2 regions of the Mesorhizobium sp. M0185 genome follow, and region 2 is predicted to be linked to the other one. Evidence: predicted binding sites of a transcription regulator. Region 2 holds the regulator's gene; the other holds the start of a gene.
What was found. Region 2 encodes LexA, which represses DNA repair genes until DNA is damaged. Its sites were predicted from a motif close to TGTTCNNNNTGTGTTCNG; they were not measured.
Positions count from the first base shown of each region.

Region 1: a site for LexA is predicted at 6,357-6,374, ahead of NKJ20_RS07825 (PA0069 family radical SAM protein). Genes of this name have one in related genera too.

Region 1 is NZ_JAMYSY010000007.1:12,930-20,735, reverse strand. It holds gene NKJ20_RS07865 (cell wall hydrolase) at 1-143, shown strand, start outside; gene NKJ20_RS07860 (AtpZ/AtpI family protein) at 398-796, shown strand; gene NKJ20_RS07855 (F0F1 ATP synthase subunit A) at 866-1,624, shown strand; gene NKJ20_RS07850 (F0F1 ATP synthase subunit C) at 1,692-1,916, shown strand; gene NKJ20_RS07845 (F0F1 ATP synthase subunit B) at 1,982-2,557, shown strand; gene NKJ20_RS07840 (F0F1 ATP synthase subunit B) at 2,568-3,059, shown strand; partial or broken gene NKJ20_RS07835 (ATP F0F1 synthase subunit B) at 3,880-4,018, shown strand; gene rnhB (ribonuclease HII) at 4,267-4,962, opposite strand; gene NKJ20_RS07825 (PA0069 family radical SAM protein) at 5,128-6,282, opposite strand; gene NKJ20_RS07820 (glycosyltransferase) at 6,434-6,937, shown strand; gene NKJ20_RS07815 (phytanoyl-CoA dioxygenase family protein) at 7,126-7,806, shown strand, end outside.
Region 2 is NZ_JAMYSY010000003.1:188,376-196,181, forward strand. It holds gene gltA (citrate synthase) at 1-1,116, opposite strand, end outside; gene gltX (glutamate--tRNA ligase) at 1,296-2,717, opposite strand; gene NKJ20_RS04090 (ComEC/Rec2 family competence protein) at 2,814-5,279, shown strand; gene lexA (transcriptional repressor LexA) at 5,273-6,007, opposite strand; partial or broken gene kynU (kynureninase) at 6,454-7,700, shown strand; gene NKJ20_RS04105 (hormone-sensitive lipase) at 7,796-7,806, shown strand, end outside.

The DNA of each region.
Region 1 (7,806 bases), on a different contig from region 2:
GCAAGATCTTCATTCCGGAAGTCGGCTCGTCGACCCATTATTATGCCGACTACGTCCATCCGGGCTGGGCGCGGACGATGCAGAAAATGACCAGGATCGGCCTGCACATCTTCTACCGCACCTATGGCGGCGGCTGGAGCTAAGTGCTCGGGCAGCCCTTGCATCTTTCGCGCGAGAGCGGCCGATCGAAGGCCCGTCGCCGTAGGGATTCGGGCGCAGCCCGCCAGCGACCGCGTCGGGCACGATGTCGCACCCAGGCAAGTAGCTGATTTATAACAAAAAAATACTTGAGCTTGAACGTCTGCCCGTGGCTTGACGGGCGCGGACCCTCTAACTATGTTGCCGGCGACTTTAAGAAGCGGACGGACGGTGACGGTCTGACCGGGCAGGGGGTTGCGTGGCCGACAAGAATGGGCCAGACGGAACCGGAAAAACCGGCCGCGGCAAGCAGCATGAAGCCGACATCCGCGACGACGATCTTGAGCGCCGCCGGCGCGACCTTGAAGCATCGCTTGCGACAAGGCGGCCGGACCGGCTCGAGGGGAAAGACGACGCGAAAGCGGGCAGTGTGGCCGGGTACGGCCAGGCGCTCAAGCTGTCCAGCGAGTTCATCGCCGGGGTGGTGGTTGGTGCCGGCATCGGCTGGATCATCGACCGTCTGGCGGGGACAACGCCATGGGGTCTGATCGTTTTTTTGCTGCTGGGTTTTGGCGCCGGCGTGCTCAATGTCATGCGCTCAGCAGGGCTTATGGCAGAATTCGGACAAAGCGATAAACAGCGCGATCCGAAAGAATGAATTAACGCGCCACTCACCGGCGCAATGAACGGATAGTAGAGTCGCGTGCGACTTTGATGGGGATTTAAAGTGGCTGCTGACAAGGTCGATCCAATCCACCAGTTCCAGATACATCCGCTTGTTCCGATTCACATCGGCGGCTACGACCTGTCTTTCACCAATTCGGCGCTGTTCATGGTCGCGACGGTGGCTGTCGCGGCGGCGTTTCTCTACCTCAGCACATCGAGCCGCAGCCTCATTCCCGGCCGCCTACAGTCAGTTTCCGAGATGGCATATGAATTCGTCGGCAACATGCTGCGCGATTCAGCCGGAACCCAAGGCATGAAGTTCTTCCCCTTGGTGTTTTCGCTGTTCATGTTCGTGCTCGTCGCCAATTTGCTCGGGCTTTTTCCTTATTTCTTCACCGTCACCAGCCACATCATCGTCACCTTCGGCCTGGCTGCGCTGGTGATCGGAACCGTCATCGTCTACGGCTTCATGAAGCACGGCTTCGGCTTCCTGAAGCTGTTCGTGCCGCAGGGCGTGCCTTTAGTGATGATGTTCCTCGTCGTACCGATCGAGATCATCTCGTTTCTGTCGCGACCAATCAGCCTTTCTGTCCGTTTGTTCGCGAACATGCTGGCTGGCCACATCACCCTCAAGGTCTTTTCCGGCTTCGTGGTTTCGCTGAGCGCGCTTGGCGCGGCTGGCGTGGCGGGTTCGATCCTGCCATTGGCTATGGCGGTAGCGCTGACGGCCTTGGAAGTTCTGGTGTCTTTCCTGCAAGCCTACGTCTTTGCGGTTCTGACCTGCATGTATCTCAACGACGCTTTGCATCCCAGTCACTAGGGAATTTCACCGGCGGATTTACCGTCATTACAAACTGCAACGACAATGGAACCACAAGGAGTTTGACATGGAAGTAAATGCAGCAGCTGCAATCGGCGCGGGCATCGCTTGCCTCGGCATGGGTGGCGCCGGCATCGGCCTCGGCAACATCTTCGGCAGCTATCTGGCGGGCGCGCTGCGCAATCCGTCGGCCGCCGATGGCCAGTTCGGCCGCCTGATCTTCGGCTTCGCCGTGACCGAAGCGCTGGGCATCTTCTCCCTTCTCATCGCCTTCCTGCTGGTGTTCAAGTAAGAAACACCGGGCCGACGAAGAGGGGCGCGCAAGGTGCGGCCTGACTGTATGGACAGGGGAATGCGATGTTCGTGACATCTGCCTTTGCGCAAGAGCCCGCGCCCGCCGTCGAAGGTGGGAGCGCTGGCACCGGCGTGCCCGCCGAGGCGCACGGCACGTTTCCGCCATTCAATCCGGAGACATTCCCCTCGCAGCTTCTATGGCTGGCAATCACCTTCGGGCTGTTTTATCTCTTCTTGAAACGGGTGGTGATGCCGCGCGTTGGCGGCATCATCGACGTGCGCAACGACCGCATTACCCAGGATCTCGACCATGCTGCCCGGCTGAAAAGCGAGGCCGATGCCGCCGTTGCCGCCTATGAGCAGGAATTGGCGGAAGCCAAGGGCAAGGCCAATGCGATCGGTCAGCAGGCCAACGATGCGGCCAAGGCGGAAGCCGAGGCTGCCCGCAAGACGATCGAGGCAGCGCTTGACCAGAAGCTTGGCGAGGCCGAGGCGCGTATATCTTCCATCAAGGCCAATGCCATGAAGGAAGTCGGCACGATCGCCGAGGACACCGCATCGGCCATCGTCGAAGCGCTTGTCGGCGGCAAGGCCAGCAAGGCCGAAATCGCGGCCGCGGTCAAATCCGTGGCCGGGTGAGGAGCGCATCATGGACGCCACATCTCTCGCGACGCTTTGGGCAACGGTTGCCCTCGTAATCTTCCTCGGCATCGCCATCTACATCAAGGTGCCGGGCATGATCGCCAAGGCGCTCGATGCCCGCGCCGACAAGATCAGCAGCGAGCTCGAGGAAGCGCGCCGGTTGCGCGAAGAGGCCCAGCAACTGCTTGGCCAATACCAGCGCAAGCGCAAGGAAGCCGAGCAGGAGGCCGCGGCCATCGTCGCCGCCGCCAAGCGCGAAGCCGACATGCTTGCCGCCGAGGCGCACAAGAAGACCGAGGACTATGTCGCCCGGCGTACCGCCTTGGCCGAGCAGAAGATCGGCCAGGCGGAGCGCGAAGCAATCGGCGAAGTGCGCGCCAGCGCCGTCGACATCGCGGTCGAAGCCGCGCGCGCGCTGCTGGCCGGCAAGATCGACGCCAAGGCCGGCGCCGACCTGTTCAACGCCTCGCTGCAGGATTTGAAGTCGAAGCTGAATTAAGCGACTTCGTCGAGAAATTCATCGAAAGCCGCCCGGGAAACCTGGCGGCTTTTTTGTTAGCGAAAGCGGCCAAGCGCGTAATCTCCCCCCTCGAGGGGGAGATGGCCGGCAGGCCAGAGGGGGTCGCCGCGCGTGAAGCACCAGCCTTCTCTTTCGTCCCGCATGACGTCGCGCCAGGACGTACCGACCCCCTCTGTCGCCTTTGGCGACATCTCCCCCTCAAGGGGGGAGATCCGCGCCTAGCGAATGTTGCTATTTTTGATACGTTAAATGCCATTGCGGCGCAGACCCTCGGTATCGATGAGACCAAAAATGACAACGGGCGCATTCTCGGCGCTGCATTGCTGGGGATCTGGCCCAGGGAAACCGCACGAATGGCTCTGGCGCAATGGAATCCTGCAGACGTCAAAGCCAGATGTGGCGTGTCGGCATAAATGACTATGAAGAGATTCTTTTTTTTACTGCTAGCCATTGCGATATCATGTGTAACATTAATAGTGCTATTGTTTGCATTTAACCAAGTATTGATTCGAATTGACAGGAACAACTTTACCGTAGGAACGATTTCCGTTGGAACTACGCAATTTGCGGAACAGCAAGGTTCCGGAGTACGTTTCACGTTATTTTGCTTTCGTCGGATACTGACATTTCTGTCGCATGTGGAGTTGGTGTGAGTAAATCAACCGACCACGACGGATATCTAACCCCGCAAGCCTCAATGGTATGTGAGCGTAAAGCTCACCGATTGCTCTTTAGATGAGTTTAATTACATATTGTGATGCTGCGACGAAGACTTAAAAGGTAGAAGGCCGATTGTGAGGCGATGGGCGAAGTGCGTGCCAGCGCAGTCGATATCGCCGTCGAAGCCGCGCGCGCTGCTGGCCGGCAAGATCGACGCCAAGGCCGGCGCCGACCTGTTCAATGCCTCACTGCAGGATTTGAAGTCGAAGCTGGACTGAACGGCTGCATCTACAAGTCATCGAAGCCGCCCGGGAAACCTGGCGGCTTTTTTGTTAGCGAAAGCGGCCAAGCGCGTAATCTCCCCCCTTGAGGGGGAGATGGCCGGCAGGCCAGAGGGGGTCGCCGCGCGTGAAGCGCCAGCCTTCTCTTTCGTCCCGCATGGCGTCGCGCCAGGACGTACCGACCCCTCTGTCGCCTTTGGCGACATCTCCCCCTCGAGGGGGGAGATCACACCTAGCCGAATCCCTCAATCCAAACCCGAAAAACCCTCTTCCTCCAGCACCTCGGTGCCGCCGAACCGGAACGGCGCGAAGGAGTTGCGGTGCAGCCGCGCCACTGGTCCATGCAGATCGATCGCCGTGCGGTGGCGCACAGTGGCGTAGCCCATATGCAGTTCGAAGCCGTAACGCGCATGATGGCTGCCGCAGCCGCACATCATGCGGTCGCGCATCACCTTGGCGACGATCGAGGCTGCGGCGATCGACTGCGAGCGCTGGTCGCCCTTGATCAGCGCTCTGCCCTCGCAGGGCAGGCCGGGCGGCACGTCGCGGCCGTCGGCCAGCGCCAGCTTCGGCTGGATTGACAGGCCGGCCACGGCACGGCGCATCGCCTCCAGGCTGGCCTTGAGGATGTTGGAGGCATCGATGCCTTCGGCGCTGACCGACGCCATCGATACGGCGAGCGCGGAGCCGAGGATTTTCAGGAACAGCGCCTCACGCTGCAAATGCGTCAGCCGCTTGGAATCATCGAGGCCATCGGGGATGTTGGCGGGATCGAGCACCACCGCTGCAGCCACCACCGGCCCGGCGAGCGGACCGCGGCCGGCCTCGTCCATCCCCGCCACCGGCCACAGGCCTTCGGCCATCGCCCTCGTCTCGAACGAGAAGTCGGGTTTCTCGACGATTTCGAAGAGAAGCGGAGAATCGGAACGCGGGCGAGCCATGGTGCGGCGAGGTTCGCATCGGCTCCGATTCTCCGCAAGTCCCTCCGGGTCGGGCGGGGCACCGGACCAGGAGGGGCTACCGTCTGCAAGCCCGGGGACAGGACAGGCCGGACGGGATTTTTGCCTGTTGCCGGCCGTTTCAACCGGCTGGCGCGAGACGCTTTGTCACAGCAGCATCAGCTGCTCGGTAGCCTTGGCGGCGGGGACGAACTGGTCGGTCCTGAGCGAGCGCCGCTCGGCGTTGAGGCCGAGCCGTTTGGCAGCGATCTCGAAACGCCGGCCGATCTGCCAGGCATAGGGACCGGAGCCTTTCATACGCTTGCCCCATTCCGAATCGTAGTCCTTGCCGTCGCGCATCGAACGGATCAGCGACATGACGTGGCGATAGCGATCGGGATAATGGCGCAGCAGCCAGTCCTTGAAGATCGGCGCGACCTCCAGCGGCAGGCGCAGCAGCACATAGCCGGCTTCACGCGCGCCCGCTGCCTGCGCCGAATCGAGGATGCGCTCCATTTCCGGGTCGGTCAGTCCGGGGATGATCGGCGCGACCATCACCGAGGCCGGAATGCCGGCATCCGAAAGCTGCCTGATCGCCTCCAGCCGCTTGGTCGGCGTTGACGCTCGCGGCTCCATCGTTCTGGCCAGCATCCTGTCCAATGTCGTCACCGACAATGCCACCTTGGCCAGCCCGCGTTCGGCCATGCGTGACAGAATGTCGATATCGCGTGTCACCAGCGCCGATTTGGTGACGATGCCGACCGGATGCCCGCGCGCCTCCAGCACTTCGAGGATCTCGCGCATGATCCGGTATTGCTTCTCGATCGGCTGATAAGGATCGGTGTTGGTGCCGATGGCGATGGTGCGCGGCTGGTAATTATCCCTGGACAATTCCTTGTCGAGCAGCCGGGCCGCATCCGGCTTGGCAAACAGCTTCGATTCGAAATCCAGCCCCGGCGACAGGCCCATGAAGCTGTGCGTCGGCCGCGCGAAACAATAGACGCAGCCATGTTCGCAGCCGCGATAGGGATTGATCGAGCGGTCGAAGGAGATGTCGGGCGATTCGTTGCGCGTGATGATGGTGCGCGGCTTCTCGACCTGTACCTCGGTCTTGAACGGCGGCAGCTCCTCCAGCGAATTCCAGCCATCGTCGAATACATGCCTGCTGACCGGCTCGAAACGGCCGGACGGATTGATGCCCGCCGACCTGCCGCGATTGCGGTCGGGACGGACGCGCATGCCGCTCTGCTCGATCATCGCATTCGCCATCTCGGCCCTGCCAGCGCCGAAGGCTGCAATATCGGCACGCACGATCTGTTCCATCTTGGCCCTTTCCCAGGGACTGTCCGCCCGCTGTCGAATCGCTCTGCTCATGAATGTATTCCTATCGTATCGATGAGAACAAAGCAAGAACTTTCTCGCGGTGCGCCGCAAAAACTGGCGCTGCCCACCGCTTTCCGCTATTCGGCTAAACATGCTCAGCGTCCTGATCGAAACCCTGAACGACGAGGAGGGCCTTGCCCGCACGCTCGCCTCGCTGATCGGCGGCGCGGTCGAAGGCGTGGTGCGCGACGTTCTCGTCTGCGATACCGGCTCGACCGATCAGACGCACCGCGTCGCCGAACATGCCGGGTGCCACTATGTCAGCGGCGGCATCGCCGCCGGCATCAGGCAGGCCAAGGGCGACTGGCTGCTTTTGCTGGAACCGGGCGCGCGGCTGGGAGAGGGCTGGATCGACGAGGTCGTCGCCCATATCGCCAGGCAAACCATGGCGGCGCGGTTCTCGCGGGCACGCGGCAGCCGCGCGCCGTTCCTGTCGCGCGTCTTTGCCGGAAATCGCGCTCTCGCCGAAGGCTTGGTGATCAGCAAGCGTCAGGCCGTGGCGCTGTCGAAGAACGCCCGCAGCGCCGAAGCGATCGCCCGCGGCCTGGCGACCAGGAGTCTCCACGCCGAGATCTGGGTCGCGCCGCGGAAGTGACGGCTTACCGTGCCGGTTATGGGAACTCCGCCCAAGCAAATTTTCTGGCGGGTCGTGGTTTATTGTGCATTGCACAAAATCTGGCCGGGGGTTACCATTCCCGGCGATATGGGCGAATAGGGTTTGGGGTGTGCCGGAGCGGCGACGACTAACGTCGATGCTGTTCCCTCGACATTTTGAGGACCCCGATGACCCTTTCAAGCCCTGACAAGTCCGGCGCTGCAAGCCTCGAGGCGATCGCGCGCAACGGCGGCACGCTGCGCCGCATCGCCGCCCGCATCCCGACCTATCTTTCCGACCTTCGCGAGAATCCGGCATGGCTGCCGATGTTCATGCTGGCCCGCACCATGCCGGCGCGGCGCCTGCACTGGCGCGGTGCAAAGCCCGTTCGGCCGGCGCGCAATTTCGGTGAAACGATGTTCGCCGGCGTTGACCGCGATGCCGTCGTCGGCGCGCTGCGGACGGAGGGGCTCTATTCGGGCCTGATGCTGCCGGCCGCCGTCCATGAGGAGATCGCCCGCTTCGCCGAGCGCACGCCATGCTTCGGCAATTTCGACCGCCGGCTGGAATTCCTGCCCGAAAAACACGCCGATGCCGAAAAGCATTTCGGCCGCCCGCTGCTCAGCGGTCACTATTTCGAGCGGGTCCTCGACTGCAGCGCTGCGGTCGCCGTGCAGCGCGATCCGCTGCTTCTCGACGTCGCGGCACACTATCTCGGCAGCCAGGCCAAGCTGATCACGACCCGCGTCTGGTGGAGCTTTCCGACCGGTGGCGTCTCGGACGCCGACAAGAACATGGCCTCGCTCGGCAAATACCATTTCGACCTCGACGACTGGCGCATGCTGAAGTTCTTTTTCTACCTGGTGCCG
Region 2 (7,806 bases):
GAGCTTCTTCTCGATGAAATAGGAATCGGTCAGTGCGATCCTTTCCAGCTCCATGGCGATGTCGAGCAGTGGATCGTCCTTGATGCCGAGCTCGCCCAGGACCTCGTGCGCGGTCTTCTGCATGATCTTGGCGCGCGGATCGTAATTCTTGTAAACGCGGTGGCCAAATCCCATCAATCGGAACGGATCGTTCTTATCCTTGGCGCGCGCAATGAATTCCGGGATGTGATCGACATGACCGATCTCGCCCAGCATGTTCAGGGCTGCCTCGTTGGCGCCGCCATGTGCGGGACCCCACAGGCAGGCGATGCCGGCAGCGATACAGGCAAAAGGATTGGCGCCCGACGAGCCGGCCAGGCGGACGGTCGAAGTCGAGGCGTTCTGTTCGTGATCGGCGTGCAGGATGAAGATGCGCTCCATCGCGCGGGCCAGCACCGGATTGATCTTGTATTCCTCGCAAGGCACGGCGAAGCACATATGCAGGAAATTGGCTGCGAAATTCAGCTCGTTCTTCGGGTAAATGAATGGCTGGCCGATGTGGTATTTATAAGCCATCGCCGCGATCGTCGGCATCTTGGCGATCAGCCGCATTGACGCGACCATGCGTTGATAGGGGTCCGAGATATCGGTGGAATCGTGATAGAAGGCCGACAGCGCGCCGACCACGCCGCACATCACCGCCATCGGATGCGCATCACGGCGGAAGCCGGTGAAAAAGCGCGACATCTGCTCATGCACCATGGTGTGGCGCGTCACCCGGTAGTCGAAATCGTCCTTCTGCGCCTTGGTCGGGAGTTCACCATAGAGCAAGAGATAGCAGACTTCGAGGAAGTCGCCGTGCTCGGCCAATTGGTCGATCGGGTAGCCGCGGTGCAAAAGAATGCCGGCATCGCCATCGATGAAGGTGATTTCCGATTCGCAGCTCGCCGTCGACGTAAAACCGGGATCGTAGGTAAAGACGCCGGCGGTGTTGTAGAGCGAACCGATGTCGATGACGTCAGGTCCTACCGAACCACTTCGTATCTTGAATTCATGGGTTTTGCCGCCGAGTTCCAGCTTGGCCGTCGATGCCTGGGTTTTGCCGCCAAATTCCATTTTTGTCGCAGGTTCGGTCATAGCAAACTCCTTTTTGTTTCCTCAGGCCGGCAAAGGCAAAATATCTGAACCCAACACGTCAAAAGCATCGGAATACGCACATTTGCGCCCGCAATTGAATCTGCGCGGCAGATTAGGCCAAGACCCAATGTTGCACTGCGAAACACACCTTTCAATGCCAATCTTCTTGGGCCAGTTTGCTAATCGATTTGATCAGCGATCCGCGCCAGGCTTTCCTCGCGGCCAAGCACGGCAAGCACATCAAAGACACCTGGCGAGGTACTTTTGCCGGTGAGCGCGGCGCGCAAAGGTTGGGCCACGGCGCCGAGTTTATGGCTGGCGGCCTGCGCATAGTCGCGGATCGCGGCTTCGGCTGAGGCGGCAGACCACTCCGAAACCGTGGCTAGTGCCGCATGAGCGCCCCGCAGGATCGCGCGCGCCTCACCGCTGAGCAGCGCCGCCGCCTTCTCGTCGACCGGCAGCGGCCGCTCGACGAAAAGGAATGCAGCCCCTTCAACAAGTTCGACCAGCGTCTTGGCGCGCTCCTTCAGGCCCGGCAAAGCGGCAAGCAGTTGCGCCCTGCGTCTGTCGTCGAGGCGCGCGGCGATTGCCGGGCCGCCTTCAAGATAGGGCAGAGTGGCGATGAAGATGTCGAGCAGCGCCGCGTCGTTCATCCGGCGCATATGCACGCCGTTAAGCGCCTCGAGCTTGGCGAAGTCGAAACGGGCGGCGCCCTTGTTGACGTCGCCAATGTCGAACCATGCAATCATGTCGGCGATCGACATGATCTCATCGTCGCCGTGGCTCCAGCCAAGCCTCGCAAGATAGTTGAGCAGCGCCTCCGGCAGGTAGCCCATGGCGCGATAGGCTTCGACGCCAAGCGCACCGTGCCGCTTCGACAGCTTGGCGCCGTCGGCACCGTGGATCAGCGGGATATGCGACATCGACGGCACCTTCCAGCCCATGGCCTGATAGATTACGGTCTGGCGTGCGGCGTTGGTCAAATGATCGTCGCCGCGGATGATGTGGGTGATGCCCATGTCGTGATCGTCGACGACGACGGCATGCATGTAGGTGGGATTGCCGTCCGAGCGCAGAATAATGAAATCGTCGAGATCCTTGTTGGGAAAGCGCACGTCGCCCTGGACGCGGTCATGCACCACCGTCTCGCCGTCTGTCGGCGCCTTGATGCGGATCGCCCCCTTGGCGCCGGGCGGCGCCTCCGACGGGTCGCGGTCGCGCCAGCGTCCATCATAGCGGGGAGGCAGCCCCTTGGCGCGTGCGCTCTCGCGCATTGCCTCTAGTTCGGCAGGCGTCGCATAACAATAATAGGCCTTGCCCATACGAACGAGCTCCTCGGCCACCTCGCGATGGCGCGGCGCACGCTCGAACTGCGAGACAGGCGCGCCGTCCCAGGTGAGTCCGAGCCAGGAAAGCCCGTCGAGAATGGCTGCCGTCGCCGCATCCGTCGACCGCTCACGGTCGGTATCCTCGATGCGCAGCAGCATCGTGCCGCCCGTGTGCTTGGCGTACAGCCAGTTGAACAGCGCCGTGCGCGCGCCGCCAATGTGCAGATAGCCGGTGGGCGAGGGGGCAAAACGGGTGACGACCTTATCGGGCATGGAACTCTCAGGCGGGCGAAGGAAGTGGGTTTGCGGACTTTCGCGCGTTGCGCGTTCATGTAGCATAGGAGGTCGAGGGCGCAAGGGGCAGACCCGATGGCTGTGCGAGGCCGTGGTGCGGGCAAGGGCGAGGACGTTGGCAGCGGCGTCAGCGAACGCTTGCTGTTTGCCGCTCCCCCGCCCGTCCTGCCGGCACCGGCATTGCTACCTGCTCCGCGCTTCGATGCTCCGTCGCTGCCGGCCAGCGACCCAGCAGCGGTTCTCGTGCCCGCGGGCGAGCCCATCGTACGCCTGCCCAGGCGTTTCCGCCTCCCGTCACCGTCCCGTATCCGCAACAGCGTAACCACGGCAGCCGGCCTGGAACTCGACCGCGGCATCGCCTTCCTGCTGGTGCCGGTGTTCCTCGCATGCGGGGTGGTCGTTTATTTCGGGCTGTCGGTGGAGCCGGCCTTTCCACAGCCGATCGCAATCGCGCTCCTCGCGACCCTTTGTGCCGTCGTCTCGCGGTCATGGCCCAGGACGCGCCTGTGCTTCATGGTGGCGCTGCTCTGCGCGCTTGGCGTACTTGCCGCCAAGTTCGAGACATGGCGTGTCGGAACGCATATGCTCGGCTCCGAAATCTCGACGCGGCTGACGGGTCGCGTCGTATCGTACGAGCCCATGGCGAGCGGCCGCATCAGGCTGACAATCGATGTGATCTCAACGGCCAGGCCGACACTGCGCTACATGCCGGAACGGGTCCGCGTTTCGGCGATGAAGATACCGGCTGAGCTGACCGCCGGTTCCGAGATCACGGGCTATGTGCGGCTGCTGCCGCCGACCGGCCCGGTGCGGCCCGACAGCTATGATTTCTCCTTCGACAGCTATTTCGCCGGTATCGGCGGCAGCGGCTTTTTTCTCGGCAATCCGAAAGTCGTGTCGTCGGGCAGCATGCCGCTTGCCGCGCAGCTTTCTTCCGCGATCGAAGACGCGCGCGAATCCATCGCCGACCATATCCGCAGCCGCATCGGCGGTGCCGAGGGCGAGATTGCTGCTGCGCTGATCGTCGGCGTGCGCGCCGGCATTCCCGAGGAGATCAACGAAGCGATGCGGCGCACCGGCATCTACCACATCATCTCCATCTCGGGGCTGCATATGGCGTTGGTCGCCGGCACCATCATGGCGCTGCTGCGGGGTGCCTTCGCGCTGTTTCCCGATTTCTCATCGCGACGGCCGGTCAAGAAATATGCCGCGGCCGCCGCGCTTTTTTCGATTGCGGCCTACCTCGTCTTTTCCGGCATTGTCGTGGCGGCCGAACGCAGCTTCATCATGCTGGCGGTGATGCTTATCGCCGTGCTGTTCGACCGGGCCGCGCTCACCATGCGCAACCTGGCGATCTCGGCCATCGCGGTCATCCTGGTGTCGCCGCACGAGGTGGTCGGTCCGAGTTTCCAGATGTCCTTCGCCGCGACGGCGGCCCTTGTCGGCGCCTATGCAGGCTGGTCCGATTACCGCGCCGGCAGGGCCACCATGCCGCCGCCGCGGCTGTCGCCGCTACGCTTTGCCACGCGAAAGGTCCTGCTGGGCATGTGCGGTCTGGCGATGACCTCGATCATTGCAGGGAGCGCCACGGCGCTTTTCGCCATATGGCATTTCCAGCGCGTGGCGCCGCTCAGCCTGTTCGCCAATCTGGCCATCATGCCCATCGTGTCACTGGTCGTCATGCCCTTCGCCGTTCTCAGCGCGCTGGCGATGCCGTTCGGTGCGGATGGCCCTTTCCTCTATGTCATGGGCAAGGGGCTGACGGCGATGATCGCCCTGTCCGGGTGGATCTCGGAGCGCTCGCCGATCGATGCGGTCGGGCTGATTTCGCTGAGATCCGTCCTTCTGGTGACGATCGCCCTCGTCATTGCCAGCATGGCGACGACCTGGTTGCGGCTGGCGGCACTTCCTTTTGCGCTCGCCGGCTTGCTGACGACAACGCAGACACGCATACCCGACGTATTGGTCTCGGAGGACGCACGGCTGGTCGCGCTGCCGATCGGCAGCGGTGAACTCGCGGTCAACCGGGCACGCCCGAATGAGTTCACCATCGACAACTGGAAACGCGCGCTCACATCAGAGGCTATCGTCGCGCCGGAAACACCTGGACAGAACGACCCGCAATTCGACATTGCCGATCCGGCCGACCTACCGCCGGGCATGCCGTTCATTTGCACGGACGGCCTCTGCCTTGCCAGGCATCCATCCGGCGCGATCATCGCGCAAGCCAAGGACCGCGATACTGCGCGGCCAGCCTGCGCCTTTGCCAGCTTGATCGTCATCGACGACGCCACCGCCCATAACCCCTGCTACTACGACCGGCTGGTCCTCGTCGTCACCAAACGGCAACTGGCGCGCGCGGGAAGTGCCGCCGTCTACTTCGATCCACAAGCGGCAACGCGCGCCGAAATCCGTTTCGCGGTCGAAAAATCATACCGGCCCTGGCACGTGCAGCGGAAATTTTCACGCGCGGCACGGGGCCTGCCGCCATACCGCAGGGCCGACAACCCCAAAGCCGGCGCCAAGGGCGGGGCTCAGTAGCGGCGGATCAGTCCGACGAGCTTGCCCTGCACCTTGACCCTGTCTGGTCCGAAGATGCGCGTCTCGTAGGCCGGATTGGCGGCTTCCAGGGCGATCGAGGCGCCCTTGCGGCGGAACCGCTTCAGCGTCGCTTCCTCCTCGTCGACCAGTGCCACCACGATCTCACCGGGGCTCGCCGTATCGGCATTGCGGATGATCACCGTGTCGCCGTCGAAAATGCCGGCCTCGATCATCGAATCGCCTTTGACCTCGAGCGCATAATGCTCGCCGCCCATGATCATATCCGGCGGCACCGAAATCGAATGCGTCTGGTGCTGGATGGCGTCGATCGGCACACCGGCGGCGATGCGGCCCATCACCGGGATCGAAACGGCGGCGACGACATCGTCGTCATTTCCGGCTGCGGGCACGCGCGACGATGTCGGCTTGCCTTGCCGAGGACCGCCTTGCCCAAGACTGCCCTGGATGACACTCGGCGAGAACTTGCGTGCCGCATTGAGGCCGGGGGCGATCGAGTCAGGCAGGCGCAGCACCTCCAGCGCACGGGCCCGGTTGGGCAAACGGCGAATGAAGCCGCGCTCCTCCAGCGCCGTAATCAGCCGGTGGATTCCGGATTTGGAAGCCAGGTCGAGCGCTTCCTTCATCTCGTCGAAGGAAGGCGGGATACCGCTTTCCTTCAACCTTTCGTGGATGAACATAAGCAGTTCGTGTTGTTTGCGTGTCAGCATAGCGACCCCCAACAGAATCAGAAAAACAAACCCAGAACAAACACTATCTGTTCCAGTTGTGTTCCGCAACTGTTTAAAGTTTAATGAATGCGTTAAGGCTCGGGAAACAAACGACGTCCCCTACCGGCGTATCGCATTTTCACCGCCGCGAGCCTCATCGCCTTGATTCTGCTTTCGTTTGCGCCCTTCTGGCATCCTAGAAGGCGGCACTGGCATCGGCCGTCGGTCGGCAAAAGGCACGGAATTGAACCCGTATCGACTGTACGGTTTGGTCAATGCACCGTGAACGAAACGAACTCAAAACGCCAACCTCGGGTTAAGTCCCGGTTTCCACCGCCTGGTCAGGCTGCTTCTCGCCGGTGGAGCCTTGCTGCGCGCAACCAGGTAATGGAAGAACAGTCGATGCGTGTCCGGCGTTGCGTTGGATCCTGGGGAGCAGACAAATCATGACAGGAATTCCCGATCTCGTGGCCATAAAGGCGATGGATGCCGCGGATCCGCTGCGCGCGATGCGCGACCGCTTTGTGTTGCCGCAAGGAGTGATCTATCTCGACGGCAATTCGCTAGGAGCTGCTTCACGTGCCGCTTTCGATGAACTGCACAAGGCCGCGACCGAAGAATGGTCACATGATCTCATCCGCGCATGGAACACGGCCGGCTGGTTCAACATGCCGCTTGAACTTGGCGACCAGCTCGGGCGCCTGATCGGTGCCGCGGCCGGCCAGACGGTGGTCTGCGACACGACATCGGCTAACATCTACAAGCTGCTGCACGCCGCCATGGCCATGCGACCGGAGCGGCAGGTCATCGTCGCCGAGGGCGATAGTTTTCCGACGGACCTCTACATGGCCGAGGGTGTGGTTTCGACGCGAAAAGATACGCTGCTGCGCCTCTCGGGGGTCGACGCGCCGACCATCGAAGAGCTGATCGACGAACGCACCGCCGTGGTGCTGGTCAACCACGTCAACTATAAGTCGGGCGAACTGCGCGACATGCCGGCGCTGACGCGCAGGGCTCAGGAAGCCGGGGCGATGATCGTCTGGGATCTCTGCCACACCCCCGGCGCGATGCCAGTCGAGCTCGACAAGGCAAACGCCGATTTTGCCGTTGGCTGCACCTACAAATATCTGAATGGCGGCCCGGGCGCGCCTGCCTTCATCTATGCGGCTGAGCGGCATCTTTCCTACATCCAGCAGCCGCTCACCGGCTGGTGGGGCCATGCACGGCCCTTCGCCTTCGAGCCAGGCTATGCGGCCGGCACCGGCATCCGCCGGTTTCTGTGCGGCACGCAGCCGGTCCTGTCGATGCGCACGCTGAAGGGCGCGCTCGACATCTGGAACGATGTCGACATGACGGCGGTGCGCAAGAAGAGCATCGCGCTGGCGGATCTGTTCATCGAGCTTGTCGAGGCAAAGTGCGGCACTTACGGGCTCACGCTCGAAAGCACGCGCGATGGGGAAAACGCGGCAGCCAGATTTCATTCATGCATGAGTATGGCTACCAGGTCATGCGCGCGCTGATCGAACGTGGCGTGATTGGCGATTTTCGCGCGCCATTGACCATGCGCTTCGGCTTCACCCCGCTCTATGTCGGCTATGCCGATGTCTGGCAGGCCGTCAAAGTGCTTGAGGACATCCTGCGCACCGGTGCGTGGAAGGATACGCGCTTCGCCATCAAAGCAGCTGTCACTTGAGATTGATGCGAGAGCTGGAATCGTGAGGCTGGCGACGACGCGCCGCGCGATGCTCACGGCTACGTTGCAAGGCCATATTGCCAGGGAGGCGCAGGGTGTTCGAACG